DNA from 3 places in the Polaromonas vacuolata genome. Region 1 is predicted to be linked to each of the others. Evidence: riboswitches for the same ligand, from Rfam matches in the RefSeq annotation. Region 1 holds a riboswitch; each other region holds the start of a gene.

Region 1 (6,781 bases):
ATCGATCTGAGTGCGCTCACAGCGCCAAGCCATGCCTTTAAAACTAATCGCACGTGTCAGTATGCGGCCATCCACTTCGGGCAACACCACCTGCATAGCCAAGTCACGCGGGGCTAGGCCATGTGGGTCTGCCTGCCATTGTTCTAGCGAGCAACCAGCAGTAATCAGTTGCAGCACGGGTGCGTCACCGGCCATTTGCTTGAGTGACTGCGCCGCACTTTGCGCTTGCCAGTCTTGTATTTCATCATCACCCGCAATCGATGCAACGGCAAAGCTAGTGGCATTTAAAACCACAGCGACTTGGTGCTCAGCCGCAACCGATTGCAGCAGCGCAAAACTAGTCGGGTTCTTCAGCGAGTCAACCGCTACTGCGACACCGTTAACACCAGCTTGGGCCAAGCCCGCCAGCATGGCGTCAAATAATGCGGTGTTGCCGGACTCAAAATGTGCGCGGTAAAAAACCAGCATAGCGACGGGTGCGCCAGCTATCCACGCAGCCGCATTGTGTGGCGGCCTGTAAACCAAAGCAGGTGGCAATACCGCGGCGGGTGCCGGGCGTTCGCCCAAACCAAAAGCCGTATGACCTAAAAACTGAAAGAAGTTTTGTGCATTACTGCGGCCGCCTTCGCGTAAACAGCGCCACAGATGACGACAGTCGTCGTGCGGCATATTGCTGCGTAAAAGCAATTGCATGTCTTCAAAGTTATCACCCGAGAAAATGAATAATTTCAAACCACGCGCTGCAGCTTGTTCCATGGCTTGGTCGACCACGTAGGCCCACTCGCTCAAGCTGCCCAGATGGTCGATCACCACCACGCGGGCGTGGCGCAAAACATCGTCCACATACATGTCCATGCTGGCGGGCTGACGCAACCACATCAAGTTCGCTAGGCGAATTTTGGGGTAACTATCGTCCAAGCTGGAAGCGACATCAGACAGCAAAGCCAGCGTCGTATCAGCGGCACTGAGAATGACAATCTCACCCGGTGTTTGCGCCACGCGCACCACGCCCAAGCCGTCATCTTCTACGTAGCCGCCTGGGCGTGTGGAGAGCAAATGCATGTGGTTTAGACTTTTTCGAACTGCAACTGCTCGTGTAATTGGTTTTGAATTTGTTGCTGTAATTGCGCCGCATCTAAATGCTCACCAATCAACACCAGCCGACTGGCGCGCACTTCATCCGCACGCCAAGCACGGTCAAAGTAACTCTCAAAACGTTGACCCACGCCTTGAACTACCAGCCGCATCGCAATGTTTGGCAAAGACACAAAGCCTTTGACGCGGAAAATTTCATGGGCTTGAACAAGACTGGTCAATGCGTTAATTAAGGCGGCGCGGTCAGACACATCAAGGGTCACGGCGATGGAGTCAAACGCATCGTGGTCGTGATCTTCTTCTTCGTCGTGATGGGTTTTACGCTGGTCAATCACGTCTTCTACCGAGCGCTCTAAGCCTAATAACAAAGCAGGATCAATCTTGCCGTGCTGCACATGCACTAACTTGACACCGGGCAGGGTTTCAAGACGAATCAAGGTTTCGACATGCGCCAAAGTGACCGCATCCATGCCGTCAGTTTTATGCACAATCACTAAATCGGCGGTAGCCAGTTGGTCTTCAAACAATTCGGCCAGAGGTGAGTCGTGGTCTAAATTTTCGTCTTGTTTACGCTGCGCATCGACGGCTACCGGGTCATCGGCAAAACGGCCTGCGGCTACAGCAGGCGCATCCACCACGGTGATAACAGAGTCAACAGTGAAAGCATTGCGCAAAGCCGGCCATTGAAAAGCTTGAACCAAAGGTTTGGGCAAAGCCAAACCGGAAGTTTCAATCACCAAGTAATCAATCTCATCACGGCGAGCGGCTAACAATTCCATAGCCGGTGCAAACTCTTCTTGCACCGTGCAACATAGGCAGCCGTTGGCTAATTCAACGACCTGACCGATGTATTCCCCGTTGGGTTTACCGTCTTCATCGCAACCGATGCCGCAGCTACGCAGCAACTCACCGTCAATACCCAACTCACCAAACTCGTTAACAATCACTGCAATGCGGCGCCCGTTGGCGTTGCTTAGTAAGTGACGTAGCAACGTGGTTTTGCCACTGCCCAGAAAGCCGGTGATGATTGTTGCGGGAATTTTGCGGGTTTGCATCTGCAGTCCTATTAAGTGTTTTAAAAATCAAGTTTTAAGATTTCGACAGAGAAATTCTTAAACTTAAAAAATTCAATCTTCGATGCCGCGCTGTGCGGGCACACCAGCTTTAAAGTGATGTTTGATTAGCGTCATTTCTGTCACCGTGTCGGCCAGTTCAATAATTTCTGCGGGCGCGCCACGGCCAGTGAGCACCACATGGACGTGAGGCGGACGCTCGCGCAAGCAGGCCAGTACAGGCTCCAAGGGCATCCACCCATAGCGCAGCGGATACATGATTTCGTCCAGCACCACCATGAAATGTTCACCCGCACGAATCGTTGCTTCAGCCTGCGCCCAGCCAAATTGAGCCAACTCAGCCGAGTGCTCTAAGTCACGACTCTTCCAGCTAAAGCCATCGCCCAAGCCGACAATTGGCACACCGAGTTGTTCAAACAGTCGGTGCTCACCGAAACGCGCAGTCGGCACTTTCATGAATTGATAAACCTTGATGACTTTGCCCCGACCGTGGGCACGCAGCGCCAAACCAAATGCGGCTGTGCTTTTGCCTTTGCCAGTGCCGGTGTGGACTATGACCAAACCACGCCGTTCGCCGGTGGGTTTTGGCGTGTCACGCAGCAGGGGTGGGGCTTCAATTTCCATGACTGGCTTTCGTCTTTTTCGGGGATACAAAACGCTTGTCGGTAAGCATTAAATTTTTCATGTGATGGCCTTTACGCAGTCGTCAGAGCGCACTGCGCTTCGGGCAACACAGCGCTTAATTCCGTGCGCGGGCTTGGGCTAAAGAGCTCAGCAACCGCAGCCGGACAAGAAGGAAACCAAGCGTGAAAATAACTGCAGCGCACAGAGCCCTGTTGCCAAAGCGCCTCGCCAACGTCAGGCATGGGTGCTAGATTCGGCCGCGAAGTGCGGGTTACGGCTTGCAAACTAGTCGCGGTGGTGGAGTAGTGAAATGTGTGACCGCGCAATAGGCCAGAATCTAAACGCAACTGCTGCGGCCCCAGACCCGACAAGCGTTTGTGCATGCTGACTTCACCCGGCAATATGCCCCACTGACTATGCTTTTCGCCATCAGCCGTGACGAGTATTTGAAACAAAGACATCATGCCGCCGCACTCGGCCCATACCGGTTTACCCAGACCTACATGCTGCGCCAACGAGTCACGAAAATCTGTATTGGCGGCAATAGGGACGGCGTGTAGTTCTGGATAACCACCGGGAATCCAAACTGCATCACAAGCCGGCACGGCGCTGTCGGCCAAGGGCGAGAAGAAAGTAATTTGCGCGCCCAGCTCGCGCAGGCAATCTAGGTTGGCCGCATAAATAAAACAAAAAGCTGCGTCTCGCGCAACAGCAATCGTTTGATTGGCTAAGGGGCGGGTAGTGAACGCAAGCTCGGCTTTGAAGTTTGCGGTGTCCGTATCGGCAGTTGCGTTTGAACTTTCAAAACAAACCTCCCAACGCTTTAATTCAGCCACAGACATTTGCCCCAACGGGGTTTCAGCTAACGCGTCGGCGGCGGCGTCTAGTCTTTCCATTGCGTCGGTGAGTTCATTGGCCACCGTCAAACCCAAATGCCGACCGGGTAAGTTCATCGCTGGGTTTCGCTTAACAGCGCCCATCCAATGCGCGGGGTCGCGCAAGCTAGATTGCAACATTTGCGTGTGGCGGTCGCTACCCACTTGATTAGCCAGCACGCCAGCCCAATGCAGACCGGGCCGGTAATGTTGCAAACCAAATGTGACTGCACCAAAAGTCTCAGCCATGGCCGATGCATTGACCACGGCGAGCACATGCAGGCCAAACTTTTGCGCTAGATCGGCAGCGCTGGGCTCGCCATCGAACAAGCCCATCACACCTTCGACCAAAATCAAATCGGCGTCAGCGGCGGCCGCCATTAATCTAGCGCGGCAGTCCGCCTCGCCCGTCATCCATAAATCGAGTTGATGTACGGGAGCGCCGCTGGCAAGCGTGTGCCAGAAGGGATCGAGGAAATCGGGGCCGCATTTAAAGACGCGCACTTTGCGCCCTTGGCGAGTGTGCAGACGTGCGAGTGCAGACGTGACAGTCGTCTTGCCTTGACCCGACGCAGGTGCGGTGATCAAGATGGCAGGGCAAGCAAAGCTTACCGGTGCGGATCGCTCAATTTGGGAAAACATGGATACAGACAACGTTTTTGCCCTCACTATCTTCCCCGATGGTGCTTGGACGAAACAATCGCACGCACGCGTGCAACTACTTTGTTGGCCGGTATCCGGGCTGGTGAAACAAATTTCATCGCCTTCCCAAGCGCGTATTAAAAACGCTCAGTGGCTGTGATGAAAACTGAGCCTAAGGGCTCGTTCACTTACCGTTGCGGGGGCAGCGCAGGTTAGGTTTGCTGTCAATAGCCAACCCTCCTGTTTCCCGTTGAACTGCAGCATGTGATTCATGTTGCGAGCACCAACTTGGTTATAGTAACTCAAATTTGCTTGCCCTCGCCGAATCGGTCGATATCGATTTTGATCGAATTCCAACGTCTAGGCGCTTATAAGCAGGACTTAAAAAAAGTTTAAATCGGCGCAGATGGTGAAGCAATTAGCGCATCCAACACGCCGGATTCAAAGTGCTTTTCAATGTAATCGGCCAGACCATCAAACACAAAATCAAGGGTAGGAACGTTGGCACCAAAAAGCGCTTGCAGCACTGCCGGGTCTTCAAACATGCCGTGCAAATACAGACCCAACACATTGCCTTGTGCATTCACCCAACCCAAATCGTTGGGCAAAACCGCACGGGTAAAATTTCCGGCTTTGGCAAAAGCTGAGTGCTGCGTTGTCAAGCCGTGATGAATTTCGTAGCCCGAAACCGGCGTACCCGCTAACGCAGCCCAAGCCGAAACGTCAGCATCAACAGCGTCGGCGATCGCCTCTGTGTTTGTCAAAAATCGGGTCTGGGTATATTGCACCGTTTTGTCTTGTGCAAAAACCGTCACCAGCGGCAGCAAGCCCAAGCCCGGCGCATTGCCGTCAATGCCGTGCGTGTCGATCAAGGCCTCGCCGAGCATTTGCAAGCCGCCGCAAATACCCAGCACCGCACCGCCAAGCGCCGCGTGGTCTGCCACGGCGCGGTCCAGTCCTTGACTGCGCAGCCAAGCTAAATCTCCGCTGGTGTTTTTAGAACCCGGCAAAATAATCCAGTCGTTTGGCTTCAAACTAGCCAGTTCTGCTGGGCTACGCACCCACTTTAAATGCAGACCGGGCACGTTTTTAAGCGGCTGAAATTCATCTAAATTACTCATGCGCGGGTAGGCGATCACGCAGACCACTCTGGGCTTAGCAAGTGTTGATGCGTCGCCCCCACCTAGCGTGCTGCTCATGTCAAACACCCCGTCTTCTTCGGGCAAACCGTGCTGCCACCACATCGGCAAAGTGGCGACTATGGGCACACCGGTCAGGTCTAACAACATCTGCGGCGCCGGCGCTAACAGCGCCGCATCACCGCGAAATTTGTTCAGCACATAGCCTTTAATCAAGCCTCGTTCAGCTTCAGGCAATAAAGCCCAAGTACCGTACAAATGCGCAAACGCCCCGCCTCTGTCTATGTCAGTGACGAGCAAACACTGGGCTTTGCAGTGCATGGCTACGCGCATATTGACAATGTCGCTATTGGATAAATTAATTTCTGCGGGTGAGCCCGCGCCTTCAATCACCACCACATCGTTTTCGGCACGCAAATCATCTAAGGCCTGCGCGATAGGCGGCCACACATGCGCGCTACGGCCGCGCCACGGCATGGCAGTGAGCGCTTCGCTGACCTGGCCCATCAACACCACTTGACTGTGGGTATCGCGCTCGGGTTTGAGTAGCAGCGGGTTCATGCGCACATCGGGTACAGCGCGTGCCGCCAGCGCTTGAAAATATTGCGCCGAACCAATCTCGCCGCCACCGACATCGCCAGCGTTTTTACTCGCCACCACTCGTGCGTTATTGCTCATGTTTTGCGCTTTAAAGGGTGCCACTTTTAAGCCTTGGCGCGCGTAGTAACGACACAAAGCTGTCGTCACCCAACTCTTGCCAGCGCCGCTGGTAGTGCCCAGCACCATCACACATCGTGCAGTCATTGATTGTCCTTAAAAAGTTTCCAAGCACTGGCTAACGCGTCTTGCGCTACTGGTGACAATACGCCCAGCCGAACATGGCCGGGCAAACCAAACGAAGATGCATCACGCAGTTTTATGCCGTGATGGCGCAAATGCGTGAGCGCAGCAGTTAATGTTTTGATGGCTGCGCCAGAATCGTCACCCAAAGGCCGTGCGCAAAAAAAATTAGCCTCGCTAGGCAAGCAAATCCAGCCCAAACCTTGCAGCATATTTAGTTGACGCAGCTTCCATTGACGCAAGATTTCTAAACTTTGTATCAACCAGTTTTGCGCCTCTGGTTGCAGCCAAGCTTGCAGCATAGCCACAGCGTGAACGCCTAACGGCCAAGACGGACACATGGCGTTAAGCGCGATCACAGCCTCTTGAGCGCTAACTGGCGCAATCGCATAAGCGCCGCGTACACCGGTCAGGCCTAGGGCTTTGTTCGGCGTCCAGAGTTGCCAGAGATGGTTTTGCTGAACCCCAAGCAAACTTGAAGTGCCGGTTAAGC
Region 2 (6,781 bases), 1.4 Mb from region 1:
ACCCCAAAAAGCGCCATCGCGCAAACCACACCCAGTGAAGCGCCAGAGGCACTGCCAAGCAAATAAGGATCGGCTAAAGGGTTGCGAAACAGGCCTTGAGCGACGGCACCGGCCAAGCCCAGCAAGGCACCGGCCAGCAGCGCGCCTAGGGTTCTGGGCAGCCGTATTTGCTGCACGATTTGCAGTGCTTGCGGGTCGCTTTGCATGTTGATCAAACTTTCAAAACCACTGCTGCCTACGCTCACCCCCAGCAAAAGCAGCAGTACGCACAGCAGCAATAAGCCCAGCGTCAACAGCAAGGCTATACGTTGATGGCGTAGGTGCGTGTCTCTCACGGGTATTGGTCTTGCAAACATTTGGCCATGATGCGGGCCGCTTCTGCCAAGCGCGGGCCGGGCCGCACCACGGTGTCGGAGTCGCGTAGGTTAAACACACAAATGCGATGCTCGGCGATTGCCTTGATGCCAGACCAGCCGGGGTAATCAACCCGGCCTTGCATGCTGCGGCTGCCCAGCATGATGAGGTCAGGGTTGGCGCGCAGCACGAACTCGGGGTTGAGTTTTGGGAACGGGCCTAGCGCTGCGGGGACTATGTTGCGCACGCCAAGGGATTGCAACGTCTCGCCGATAAAGGATGACTCACCGGCTGCATACGGGCCGCGGTTGACCTCAAAGTAAACCTTGGCGTTTCTAGCCTTGGGTGGGATTGACTGTGTGGCCGCGGCAAGACCGGTCTGAATCTCGCGCCAGATTTTAGCGGCGCCGATTTCTTCTGGTACCGCCAAAATCACGCCCACAGTGTGCAAAATGCGTTTGACGTCGGCATGATTCTTGGTCTCTAGCGCAACGACTTTAATGCCTAATGCTTCCAGTCTTGTGCTCACACGGGTAGCGCGTGAAAGCAGTACCAAGTCTGGCTTTAGCCGCACAATCGCTTCTAAATTTGGGTCTATTCCACCGCCTAATTGCGGCAAGCGATTGACGCTGTCTGGGTAGTTGGAATAGCGATCCACACCGACTAAACGTTGGCACTGGCCTAGGGCACAGACCGTTTCGGTCAGCGATGGCAGCAGACTCACAATGCGCTGCGGCGTTGTCTCAAAAACGCTGGTGACGCCGCGGTCATCAGTGACTTGAAAAGCCAGTGCTGGGGCTAAGCAGAGCAGACCTAAAAGGGTTGCGAGCAGCGCTTTCATGCGGCGGGCTTGAGGGTTAGCGGCAGACCTGCGGCCATAAAAGTAACCCGCTCGCAAGCACTGGCGACGCCTTGATTGAGCAGGCCTAGCGCATCGACAAAAGCGCGCGTCTCGCGCCCCATGGGGATTACGCCAAGACCGATTTCATTGCCGACAAATACCAAAGGGCCGGCAGAGTTTTGAATCCCGGTGATCAGTCTAGAGATCTGCACTTGGGCTTTGTCATGTCGGGTTTTTTCATCATCCGTGTTGGCAAGCGCCGGCATTAAGAGATTGCCTAGCCATAAGGTCAGGCAGTCTATGACTATTAAGTTGTTGGCATGGCTGAGTTGCTCAATAGCTTGGACTAATCTTAGCGGCTCTTCTAAGGTCGTCATCTCGGGCACCCGACTAGCGCGGTCTTGTTGGTGACGCTCGATACGGGTCTGCATTTCATCGTCCCAAGGCTGGGCCGTGGCAATCAGCATGGCTTTGTGATCTGTTGAGTGGGCTAGCCAAGCGCTGGCTAGCATTTCAGCGCGGCGCGATTTGCCACTTTTTTGGCCGCCCAATATCAGCTCATTGACTTGGCGGCTCATGCGCAGATACCTAGTGAGCGAAAAAAACGGCGTGCGTACGCTTTGGAAATTGGCAAAGCGAAGACTGAAAAAATACAAAATCATGAACTCACGCGCAGGCAAATAGGCCCTTACCGACTTCCCCGTCAGTGCTTGGGCGACAAGAATAAGCCCTGCGTTTATTTGGCGCACGGCATTCAACTTGTTGGCCGGTATCCGGGCTAACGAAGCCTACCTTCATCGCCTTCCCAAACGCTTGTTCAGGGCGCTCAGTGGCTTGTGATGAAAGCTAAGTACACGTTGCAAAAAGCTGCGACGTATTTGTTCGTTTACCGTTGCGGGGGCAGCGCAGGTTGGTTGTGGGGCTTAGTGCCAACACATTTTTTCCTGCTTCCCGTTGAACTGCCACCTGCGAACCAAGTGGCGAGCACCAACTTTTCGATTCTACGCTGTGCGCTATTGGCGTTTGGCTCGCAGGTCGAGGTTTTAGTGAATATCTTCGTCCAAAAATCCACCGCTCTGGTGTGTCCATAAGCGCGCATACAAGCCGTCATTGGCGAGCAATTCTTGGTGCGTGCCTTGCTCGACAATCTTGCCTTGGTCTAAGACTATCAGTCTGTCCATTGCCGCAATGGTTGACAGGCGGTGGGCAATGGCGATAACGGTCTTGCCTTGCATCAAGGTCTCTAAGCTGCTTTGAATCGCGGCTTCGACTTCTGAATCGAGTGCGCTGGTGGCTTCGTCTAGCAGCAATATCGGTGCGTTCTTTAGCATCACGCGTGCAATCGCTATGCGCTGGCGCTGACCGCCCGAGAGTTTGACACCGCGCTCGCCGACTTGCACGTCATAGCCGGTTCGGCCTTGCAAATCACTGAGCGTGCTGATAAAGCCCTCCGCCTGTGCGCCCTTGGCCGCGGCGTGCAGTTCCTCGTCGCTGGCGTTGGGGCGGCTGTAGCAGATGTTGTCGCGTACTGATCGGTGCATTAACGAGGTGTCTTGCGAGACCATGCCGATGTGGCTGCGCAAGCTGTCTTGCGTGACCAGCGTGACATCTTGGCCATCTATGCGCAGCGTGCCGCTGTCAAGCTCATGAAAGCGCAGCAGTAAATTAACCAACGTCGATTTGCCAGCGCCTGAGCGTCCAACCAAGCCGATTTTCTCGCCAGCGCGCACAGTGAGCGTCAAGTCATCAATCACTGGTTTGCCGTTGCCGTAGCTAAAGGTGGCATGGTCAAAAACCACTTCACCGCGGCTGACCGTTAAATCTTTGGCATCTGGCGTATCGACTATGGTGCGTGGTCGCGACAAGGTGTTTATTCCGTCTTGCACCGTGCCTACGCTTTCGAACAAGCTGGTCGTCTCCCACATAATCCAATGTGACATGCCTTGCAAGCGTAGCGCCATTGCGGTGGCTGCAGCGACTGCACCGGCACCGACTTGACCTTGGTCCCAGAGCCATAACGAAGTGCCGGCCATGCCCAAAATAAGGCCCATGCTGAGTGCGTGGTTGACGGTCTCAAAACTCGATACCAAGCGCATTTGCTTGTAACCGGTTTGCATAAATTCATGCATGGCCGAGCGCGCAAACGCCGCTTCCCTGTGCGTGTGCGAGAACAATTTGACGGTGCTGATATTGGTATAAGCATCGGTAATGCGGCCCGTCATGGTCGAGCGTGCATCAGCTTGGGCTTTGCCCACATGGCCTAGGCGCGGCACGAAGTAAGTCAGTGCCGCTATGTAGCACACCAGCCAGACCAGAAACGGTAGGCTCAGGCGCGGATCAAAAGAGGCGGCCAACAGGGTCATGGTGATCACATAAATCACCATGGCTATAAGTACATCGGCCATTACAAACAAAGTGTCGCGCACTGCCAGCGCGGTTTGCATGACTTTGGTGGTTAGGCGGCCGGCGAATTCGTCTTGGTAAAAAGACATGCTTTGCCCGAGCATTAAGCGGTGGAAATTCCAGCGTAAACGCATAGGAAAATTCACCGCCAAGGTTTGGTGTTTGAGAATGGTTTGCACCGCCACCACCACAATACTGGCCAGCACTACGCCGCCCAATACCAAGAGCAAGGTGCTGTTATCGGCCCAGAGTTTGCCGGGGCTGGCCTTTGACAACACGTCGACGATGCGGCCGAGGGCGGCAAACAGCATGGCTTCAAAAGCCGCCATCAGCGCTGAGAGCAGCGCCAAGCCTACAAGATAAGCGCGTGCGCCTTTGCTGCATGCCCATAAAAACGCCACAAAACCGGTGGGGACGGGTTGTGGTTCATCTTCCGGATAGGCGTGTAGGAGTTTTTCAAAAGGTTTGTAGATTGACAATTTTTCTCCGCCTTAAACCATGATTTCCAGCAGTCTGTCCAGACCGCCGGTGTTAATGGCCAGCATGGCCTGCTCGCGTACGGCGGGCTTGGCGTGATAGGCCACGGATAGACCGACAACGCCCATCATGGCCAAGTCGTTGGCACCGTCGCCCATGGCAATCGCTTGGCTAGGCGCAATGCCCAGGTCAGCGCAGGTTTGCAGCAGCATCTTGCGTTTCTCGTCGCCGTCGCAAATGTCACCCCAAGACTGATCGACCATGCGGCCTGTGAGCAGGCCGTCTTTTTCTTCCAGCACATTCGAGCGGGTGAAATCTATCCCGAGTTCGTCGCGCACCCGGTCAGAGAAAAAGCTAAAGCCGCCGCTCACTAGCAACACTTTAAGTCCGGCCTGCTTGCAGGCGTTAACCAGCTCTGCTGAGCCCGGGTTGAGCTTGAGGCGTTGCTGGTAGACCTCATTCATGCTTTGCAGACTGACGCCTTTGAGCAGCGCAACGCGCTGGCGCAAGCTGTCTTTGTAGTCGGTGATCTCGCCGCGCATAGCGGCTTCGGTGATGGCCGAGACCTCGCTTTTACGGCCAGCTGCGTCAGCGATTTCGTCTACGCACTCGATGTTGATCAGGGTCGAATCCATGTCAAAAGCAATCAGCTTGAAGTCGCTAAGGCGTAGCACGGGCAGGCTGACATTGGCCATCAGGCCGGGAGAAATTTCGGTTGGAGTCATGGAGTATGTAGGCTTTTTATTGGGCTTTTGTAGTGTGCTTGACCACTTAAGTTTGACTTGGCCGTCGGCTTTTTGAGCAGTGGTTGTAGCCCGAATTGATGCAGTCTTAATGCTATCGTTCTGAGGTTTTCCGCGAAGCAAAAGATGATTTGATTCTATGATTTTTTGTAAATCATGGGGCTGCCGGGGCTTTGGATTGTTTTTTTCAGTCCGTGCTTTATGTGCCTAGCGATGGCTGGCAACGCCGCTGCCTTGGCTTTGTTGCTGTCGCTGCGCGCGGATAGTGCAGAGCTTACTTGTCCGTCAAAGCGCTTCTTCTGGCTAACTTTGAGGTGTTTTTTTATTGAATACCAACGCTGACTTTTGGGCGCTGGTATTTGTGACGATTAAGTGCGAAGCTCAATTTTTGAGTGCTGAGCAGGCCATGATCTTGTTTGGTTTAATAACGCAAAATCAGACGCGCTCAGTCGCACTGGGGTAAGCCTTCAAAGAGGCCGTTTTTGTATTACTGAACGCGTTGACCAAAGCTAACGCCGTAGGCTGCTGGGCGAATCAGGAGCACCGGGTCTTTTGAAGCGGAAATACCATCTGTCAGCGACAGTGGGTTAAAAAGCAATGCTTTTTGCGCTTTAACTTGATCTGGGCTAGTGGCGGTCAAGCTGATCACACCGAGTTCGACCAGCTTACGGTCAGCCGGCCAAGCCAAAGAGCCGTCTATGGTCTGGTCACCTTTTTCGGCCACTTGTGCTAGCAGGCGAAACTTCACGGGTGCTTTGGCAATACGTGTTGGCAGCTCGTCCATCAGGTAGTTGGGTGTGGCTTTTGCAACGTCAGCAGCGCTGAGTGATTTTTCTCCCGCCATTGGCAAGATTTGGTAACGCGTGAATTTGCTCTGTCCCTTAGCGTTTGTGAATTCAAACGCATTGACACCGTAGAACGCCAATGTGCCAAAGCTCTCAGGCGCTGGACGCGGTGTGGAAACCCATTTTTGCGCAATCGGATGGCTGGCTAAAAACTTCTCAATCGGTGTCGGCTTGACCGCATCAGGTCCGCTCTGACCTACAGCCTGTAGCAATTGGACAAATTCTTCTGGTGTGGCAACTGGAAAGGTGCTGGCTGAAATACTCACGATGTCTGTGCTTGCACCGCCTGGAAGCTGAAAACGAATCGCAATACCGTGCGGGCTGGCATTTGGGTTGGCATCTTGCATCGCTGGAAAACCTGTTCCGTTAGAAAATCTAACCAAGACAGGCACGGGCTTGCTGCTGTTGAAATGCGGTGCCATGGTCAATGCCGCAGCGTCTTTTGAAGCGAGAAAGCTACCGGTTACCAAGACACCTTTGGCGTGATTTGCACGGTATCCCGCATGTGGGCCGCCAGAGATGACGTTGAGTGCTTCGACGGCAGCGACGGGCACTGACTTGGTAGGTGCTGCAGCGGTGTCGGCTGCAAAGGCGGCAATCGGGCTGACGCCCATGATGGCGACTGCTGCTGCTGCAGCAGCAGTACGTGCAAGGCGAAGCGAGTATTTTGTCGGTGTTGAAGTCATATCAGTCTGTCCTATATTTGGGTTGAAAGTAAAACGGGAAAATTTGTGCGGCTTTTGCTCTAGGGCTAGCCGAATAAAAAACAATGCTTAAGAACTGAGCCAAGCTCTGAAGGGCACATTATTTTTTAAACAGATAATGATTTTTTGCGATTGTATTGCGTGCAACATAAAAATGCTGATTTTTTTGTAGTTTTATGTAGCTTTTCTTTCGCTTACTAATTTTTTTACAAGTATTTAAGCGAAACCAAATTGTTAAAATCTGCAAAAAAGGCCAAGACTGGCAGTTTATTGACAAGCATTAACGTCTTGGCAAAAGCTAGCGTTCAACCTGTTAAATCCAAAAAAATAAAAAACCAAAAAAATAAAGCGGCGGATTCAAGCTTGAAGTGCAACAGCGTGTTAGTTGGACTTTAACTCTTCCATAAAAACCTG
Region 3 (6,781 bases), 1.4 Mb from region 1:
ACGGTGTAGCCAGAAATGCCCACGATGCGGTGTTCTTCGCCCAACATATAAAGCCACTCAGTGGGCTCTTCGGTCAGGCAGACTATGCGCTGTGGGCCCAAAACTTGGCCATCAATTCTCGGGTTGCGCCAATCAATAGATGCAAGATTTTCAATTGTTGAAATTGTCGAGTCAAGCACTGGAGCAGTCATGATCAGATCCGGTTTGTATGGTCAAGGTAGTGGAGCGTCAGGCTTATAAATTCGCACTTAAAACTTAATCCGAAGGGCAACCGTTGCAGCACGGCCTGACTCCGGATAGACGCTGTTAGTCACACCATCCGTGCAAGCAAAAGCTTGCGTGTAGTATTTGCGGTCAAACACATTACGCAGACCGACTGAGACTTCCATGTTTGACCAAGAGTAGGCGTAGCGTGCGTCAGCCGTGGTGTAGGCGGGCATGGAACACTGATTAGCAAAGTCTGGATGCTGAGTTGAAACCCAGTTAACACCGCCGCTGAGCAAATGGTTTGTCGTTGGAATCCAATCTGCATGAATCGCCAGACTTTTGCGCGGTGCAAGCGCCACATCTTTGCCGGCATATTGACCCGCAGTAAACGTAGACTTGCGCAGCGCTGCATTACCGCGAAAGCTCAAAACTTTGCTCAGTGCGTAACTACCGTCTAGCTCAATACCGCTGCGGCGTGTGGGATCAAAATTAACGTTGGCGCCAGAACCGGGACCAAAAGGTCCGTTCGCATTTTGGTCAAAGCCAATCTCATTGGTTAGCGCACTGCGGTAAAGGCGGGCCTCAAACTTCAGCGGACCAGCGGCATAGCGACTTCCTAATTCGATGTCTTTGGAGCGCTGCGGCAGCAAATTTTTATCGGGCGTAGCGAAACTATATTCATCCGCGTTTGCTAAGCGAAAACTCTCACCAATACGAGCATAAACCGAGACCTGCGTATTAATGGGCTGACTCAAGCCCAGCTCCCATGCGTTTTGACGATTCGCCAAACCCGATTGCGACGCGGCAGGCAAGCTCACACGCGTATCTTTTTTAATATTTTCGGTTCGCGCGCCTACTGAAAACACGCTGCCGGTCGAGGTCAGCGTGAATTCTTCACGAAAATAAAATGCATGTGAAGTTTGCGCTGCGTTGTTAGCGGAGAAAAAATTAAACGCAGGAAATGAATTGGCCACATCACGCGTCCAACGCGAGTAGTCAGACCCCAGCACCAGTTTGCTGCTGTATAGCGCTTGAGTCGATGTGTTGATCGCCCGCAAACCGTAATTGTTGGACTTAATATCAGCGCTATAAATTGACGCATTATTGACACTTTGGCTGCGTAGTTTTTTTGTGCGTTGACCGGCTTCAAACGCTAGCAGCCAGTTGCCAGAGGTGGCTTCGGCAAATACGCTGTTGCGGATATTTTCGATACGCGCTTGATCGTCAGTGCTGGTGAACTGTGCTTGATGCGGATTGTTGGCAAACTGCTCGGCGCTCAAAGCGCCCGGCAAACCAGTACTCAGATTGTCCTCAGAGCGGCTAGCGCCGAATCTCAGCCAGTCATTACTCCATTGACCAGAAACTGACAGCGCATCGCTTTCGGACTTAAAGTTGTCCCTGAAGTTATCGCTTTTGCGATTCATCGCGCCTATGTCTAGAGAAAAACCACCGCTAGCGATGGTGGCGTTAGCACGACCTTCGCGCAAGCCAAAACTGCCTGCGCCGGCGTACAGCGAAGCACTGTTTTTACGCGCTAAGCCAGCACCGGCTTTGGTAGTGATGATGATCACACCGCCGGTTGCACCCTCGCCATAAAGCACCGCACCGCTGCCGCGAATCACTTCAATTTGCGCCACTGAGTCAATTGCAATACCGGCTAGGCGTGTGCCACCTGTGTCGGCTTCACTCAAACGGATGCCATCAACTATCACCACTTGGTTATTGTCTGAAGTCGTGCCAAAGCCGCGTAAGTCTAGCGAGTAGTCACCGCCACCATAAAAATCTTGACGTCCTACTACACCGAGCAGCCGCATGATGGCATCGTTAACAGTAACTGCACCAATCCGCGCAATGTCTTCAGAGCTGATCACACTGCTGCCATAAGGTTGCGATTCACGTGCGCCAGCAATACGGTCACCAGTCACAATAATTGGTTTGAGCGCAGCTTGGGACTGCGCTAGTGCGACTGAGGCAACGGGCAAAAAAACAGCAAGCACGGCAAGGCGTGAGCCAGTTAAGCGAAACTTATTAGCAAACATGGATAAACAATCAGCAAATTACTTTCACCGGCTTCCCCGCCAGTGCATTAGCGATAAGACAGCGTTTGCCATCAAGGGCTACGCAGTCACTTTATTGGCCGGTATCCGGGCTGACGGAGCTGCTGTACATCGCCTTGTCAAGCATTCCTTTTAATCAGCAAGCTAAGTAGCTGATGATGAAAGCTAAGTACACTTAGTAAAAAATTTAGGCAGATGTACTTGTCTGTTTTACCGTTGCGGGGGCAGCGCAGGTTAGGAAAATTTGTGTGTGTTTAGCGGAATTACCCGCACAACTAACATCATCACCCTCCTGCTTCCCGTTGAACTGCAGCGTGTAAGACACACTGCAAGCACCAATAAAAAGCATTCTACGCGACTCAATCCGGCTCACTCTACAATAAATCAGTAATGGATAATCCCAACTTAAACCACAGCGCCGCCAGCTCCGGCATTGAGCAAATCATCGAGAGGGTTGAGCGCTTACTGCTGCGCCATGAGGAATTACAGCGCACCAATGAGCTGCTTAACGCTCAGATAAGCGCTATCAGTAATGAAAGAGACTCTCTCAAATCCCGGTTAAGCGCAGCGCGAGCACGAGTTGACGCCTTGTTAGAGCGCCTGCCCGAGAATGCCGCCGCACCGCCCCACACCAATACAGGGGGAGACAAATGAAAAAACTTGAAGTTCAAATCATGGGCCAAAATTACCTGCTTGGCTGTCCGGAAAACGGTGATGCTCGCATGTTAGAAGCGGTCAATCGCGTCGATGTTGCGATGTGCAAAATACGTGACGCTGGAAAAGTCAAAGCCCGCGACCGTATCGCCGTTCTGGCCGCGCTTAACTTAGCTTTTGAATTACCCGAGCAAGGCACAACCAGCGCTTACCTGTCAACCAGCCTAGCCGAGGCGGGCCAAATCACTGCAGCCGACAAGCTGCAAGAAAACCATAGCGCCGCTTACGAGCTGCAACTGGCAGTGTTGCTCAAACGCCTAGACCATGCACTAGGCACTGATGGCCAACTGCTCTGAAAAATTACGCCGGTAAAGAAAGCGTTTTGATAACCACGAGCTTAAGCCGGGACACAGCAGCGCCTACAATGAAATCGTCTGCAATATCTATTGGGCTTAATATTTCCTGCAACCAATGCTCTCTGAGCTCGGGCTTGGAAATTTTCTGACTGGAGTGACCGTCTCGCGTTAGACGGACCCGAAGTTGGAATGACCTCGCCCACCTGAACCCTGGTTCAGGATGACAGTCCAGTGATTTTTGCAGACACCTATTCACGCAAACGGCCTGCACGGCTAGCTTGCATCACAGGCATCTGCCTTTCATAACCCTCCCCCAACACCAGCCCGCAAACCGGGCTGCACTGCCATGATTCTTGAACCACAGCTCATAGTCGAACTCATAATCCTGGGACTGAGTACCGGATTTCTTGCGGGCTTGCTCGGTATTGGCGGGGGCATGTTGATGGTGCCGTTTCTCACCATCATCATGTCAGGGCGCGGTATATCGCCAGATCTGGCAGTGAAGATGGCGATTGCCACTTCCATGGCAACCATTATCTTCACTTCGATTGCCAGCGTCAGAGCACACCACAAGCGCGGCGCGGTGCGCTGGGATATCGTCAAACGCTTAGCTCCCGGCATTGTGGTGGGTAGTTTTATCGGCAGCTTAGGCGTTTTTGCGCTGCTTAAGGGCTCTTATTTGGCTATATTTTTTGGCCTATTCGTGAGCTTTTCTGCGACCCAAATGATTATGAATAAAAAGCCCGAAGCCACGCGCCAAATGCCAGGCACTGCCGGGCAATTAGGCGCAGGTGGTTTCATAGGTTTTCTGTCCGGACTGGTGGGTGCAGGTGGCGGATTCATCAGCGTGCCGTTTATGACTTGGTGCAACGTAAGCATGCACAGCGCAGTCGCAACCTCAGCCGCACTAGGTTTTCCTATCGCTCTGGCCAACGTCGTGGGTTATGCCATTAGCGGACAAACAGTACAAAATTTACCACCCAGCTCATTTGGCTACATCTGGTTGCCAGCTCTGGTTGTGGTCGCCACGAGTAGTTTTCTGATGGCTCCCTTGGGCGCTAAAGCGGCTCACACTTTGCCGATTAGCAAACTCAAACGCATATTTGCCAGTCTGCTGTATGTGCTTGCCGCTTACATGCTGTTCAAAGGCATAGTCAGTTTTTAAGCTTTTACAGCGCTTTAAACACGGTTTTTAAATTTCAAAAACCACAATTACAAATTACCGTGTGCATAAAGAACTCTGGCTGGCGCTGCAAAAGCAACGACGAATCAGCTGCGAAAAAGCTCGATTTGCAGTTTTTTTACGCTTCAAAGGTAAATGACTGCAAAAACAAGCAAAAAAATAGGCTCCGCCCTATGAAACACATGTTTTCTCCAGTAGCATCCGCTGTGCCAGTAAAGACTAGTTATTTTCACTGGTGATTTGTCAACTTTCAGAAGGAAAATCAATCATGGCAACTGCAAAAAAAGAACCGGCAAAAAAAGCACCCGCACCAAAGGCTGCACCGGCAAAAAAAGTGGCTGTAAAAGCCGCAGCACCCGCAACCAAAGCTGCAGCTCCAGCAGCAGCGAAAAAAGTAGTAGCCGCTAAAAAAGCAGCTCCTGCAAAAACCGTTGCAGCAAAAGCACCCGCAGCAAAAAAAGTCGCCGCCAAAAAACGCACGCCCAACGCCGCGTTTATGAAGCCGCTGACTTTGAGCAAAGAACTCTCGGCAGTAGTCGGCGACAAGCCGTTACCACGCACCGAGATCGTCAGCAAGCTCTGGATTTACATCAAAGCCAAGGGTCTGCAGGACAGCGCCAACAAACGCATGATCAATGCAGACGACAAGCTCAAAGCAGTCTTCGGCAAACCACAAGTCTCGATGTTCGAGATGGCTGGCCTGATTGGCAAGCACGTCAAATAATCAGCTTTATTGCTGACTTCAAAAGACCGGTTCAACCGGTCTTTTTTTTTGCCGCATCGATACACAACATTAACAAGGCATATACTTTCACCAAACCAAAAATTTACGCTATGGTACAGCCATTTTTAACGCGGGCTTTTTGATTGGCACGGACATTGCAATAGTCATACCTTTGCAACCGAAGGCCTAAAAAATTAGTTCGATAAAAAATTAAGGCCTTGGAGATCAAGCCCGAACCGCTTCATAACACTGAGACCAACAGCTCCGATTCAAAAGATCAATGGCAAAAGTCTCAGCCCTAGTTTTAAAAAAATATTTACCGGTAATGCGCTTGAAAAATACCCCAACGCTAAGAACGATTAGCATGCTGGCCAATGGTCAGCATAAATGTCTTAATGCTAACGAATACGCAAAAAAAAAAAGGCCTTAATCAACGTAAATTACCAGCAATTGCATTGGATAAAAGTCCAAACTGCAAACGCTAAGCCTTGATATGTTGCGCTTTATTTTCACCCGTCTAAGCCTAGTTATCCCGACTTTTCTGGGCATGACACTGCTGGCATTTTTTCTCATTCGCATGGTGCCGGGGGACCCGATAGAAACCTTGGCTGGTGAGCGCGGCATCGATCCGATTCGCCACGCCCAGTTGCTCAAAGAATATGGCCTAGACCGGCCAATACTGGTTCAGTACGGCATCTATATAGGCCGCGTGCTGTCTGGTGATTTGGGCAAATCGCTGATCACACAAACCCCGGTGCTGACCGAATTCACCACCTTGTTTCCCGCCACCATAGAGCTCGCTACCTGCGCGATTTTGTTTGCGCTGCTACTGGGTATACCGGCGGGCATTATCGCGGCGGTAAAACGAAACTCGTTTTTAGACCACGGCGTGATGGGGGTGTCACTGACCGGTTACTCGATGCCGATTTTTTGGTGGGGCTTGCTGCTGATACTTTTATTTTCTGTGCAGCTCGATCTCACGCCGGTATCCGGCCGAATTTCGGTGATGTATTACATACAGCCGGTGACTGGTTTTTTACTCATAGACACTTTGCTTGAAGGCAATAAACCTGCGTTTTGGTCTGCCGCCTCGCACCTGATTTTGCCCACCATAGTGCTGGGTACCAACCCGCTCGCAGTGATTGCGCGTATGACCCGATCCGCCATGCTAGAAGTGCTGGGCGAGAACTACATACGCACGGCACGCGCCAAGGGCTTGTCGAGTAAGCGCGTAGTGGGACTGCATGCGTTTCGCAATGCTTTGATTCCGGTGGTAACCGTGATTGGCTTGCAAGTGGGCGTTTTGTTCACCGGCGCAATTTTGACCGAGACTATCTTTTCTTGGCCCGGCGTTGGCAAATGGCTCATCGAAGCCATTGGTCGGCGCGACTACCCGGTGCTGCAAGGCGGCATGCTGCTGTTGGGCCTGTTAGTCATGGCCGTTAATTTGCTGGTGGACATCACCTACGGCATCATCAATCCACGTATCAGGCACCAGCGATGAGCGCATCTACCAAACACCCTGCACACGCCGCTGGCGTGGCGCCTGCGCCGCCGCATCCGCTGCGCGAATTCTGGTCATATTTCAGCTCCAACAAAG

What was found. Region 1 has a riboswitch for cobalamin ahead of HC248_RS12660 (cobyrinic acid a,c-diamide synthase CobB). Riboswitches for the same ligand answer to the same signal wherever they lie in the genome.
Region 2: linked by a shared signal. The riboswitch ahead of HC248_RS06520 (bifunctional adenosylcobinamide kinase/adenosylcobinamide-phosphate guanylyltransferase) and the one ahead of HC248_RS12660 (cobyrinic acid a,c-diamide synthase CobB) in region 1 are both predicted to bind cobalamin.
Region 3: linked by a shared signal. The riboswitch ahead of HC248_RS06460 (TonB-dependent receptor) and the one ahead of HC248_RS12660 (cobyrinic acid a,c-diamide synthase CobB) in region 1 are both predicted to bind cobalamin.

What each region holds. Positions count from the first base shown of each region.
Region 1 is NZ_CP051461.1:2,775,963-2,782,743, forward strand. It holds gene cobN (cobaltochelatase subunit CobN) at 1-1,062, opposite strand, end outside; gene cobW (cobalamin biosynthesis protein CobW) at 1,068-2,150, opposite strand; gene cobO (cob(I)yrinic acid a,c-diamide adenosyltransferase) at 2,223-2,792, opposite strand; gene HC248_RS12660 (cobyrinic acid a,c-diamide synthase CobB) at 2,864-4,309, opposite strand; cobalamin riboswitch at 4,379-4,612, opposite strand; gene HC248_RS12665 (cobyric acid synthase) at 4,702-6,252, opposite strand; gene HC248_RS12670 (aminotransferase class I/II-fold pyridoxal phosphate-dependent enzyme) at 6,249-6,781, opposite strand, start outside.
Region 2 is NZ_CP051461.1:1,393,349-1,400,129, forward strand. It holds gene HC248_RS06510 (FecCD family ABC transporter permease) at 1-356, opposite strand, end outside; gene HC248_RS06515 (ABC transporter substrate-binding protein) at 332-1,195, opposite strand; gene HC248_RS06520 (bifunctional adenosylcobinamide kinase/adenosylcobinamide-phosphate guanylyltransferase) at 1,192-1,773, opposite strand; cobalamin riboswitch at 1,943-2,202, opposite strand; gene HC248_RS06525 (ABC transporter ATP-binding protein) at 2,239-4,071, opposite strand; gene serB (phosphoserine phosphatase SerB) at 4,090-4,800, opposite strand; gene HC248_RS06535 (hypothetical protein) at 5,144-5,281, shown strand; gene HC248_RS06540 (catalase family peroxidase) at 5,306-6,349, opposite strand; gene HC248_RS06545 (IS30 family transposase) at 6,749-6,781, opposite strand, start outside.
Region 3 is NZ_CP051461.1:1,377,129-1,383,909, reverse strand. It holds gene HC248_RS06465 (ABC transporter substrate-binding protein) at 1-47, opposite strand, end outside; gene HC248_RS06460 (TonB-dependent receptor) at 249-2,246, opposite strand; cobalamin riboswitch at 2,326-2,619, opposite strand; gene HC248_RS06455 (DUF904 domain-containing protein) at 2,655-2,918, shown strand; gene HC248_RS06450 (cell division protein ZapA) at 2,915-3,274, shown strand; gene HC248_RS06445 (sulfite exporter TauE/SafE family protein) at 3,621-4,439, shown strand; gene HC248_RS06440 (SWIB/MDM2 domain-containing protein) at 4,726-5,181, shown strand; gene HC248_RS06435 (ABC transporter permease subunit) at 5,675-6,685, shown strand; gene HC248_RS06430 (ABC transporter permease subunit) at 6,682-6,781, shown strand, end outside.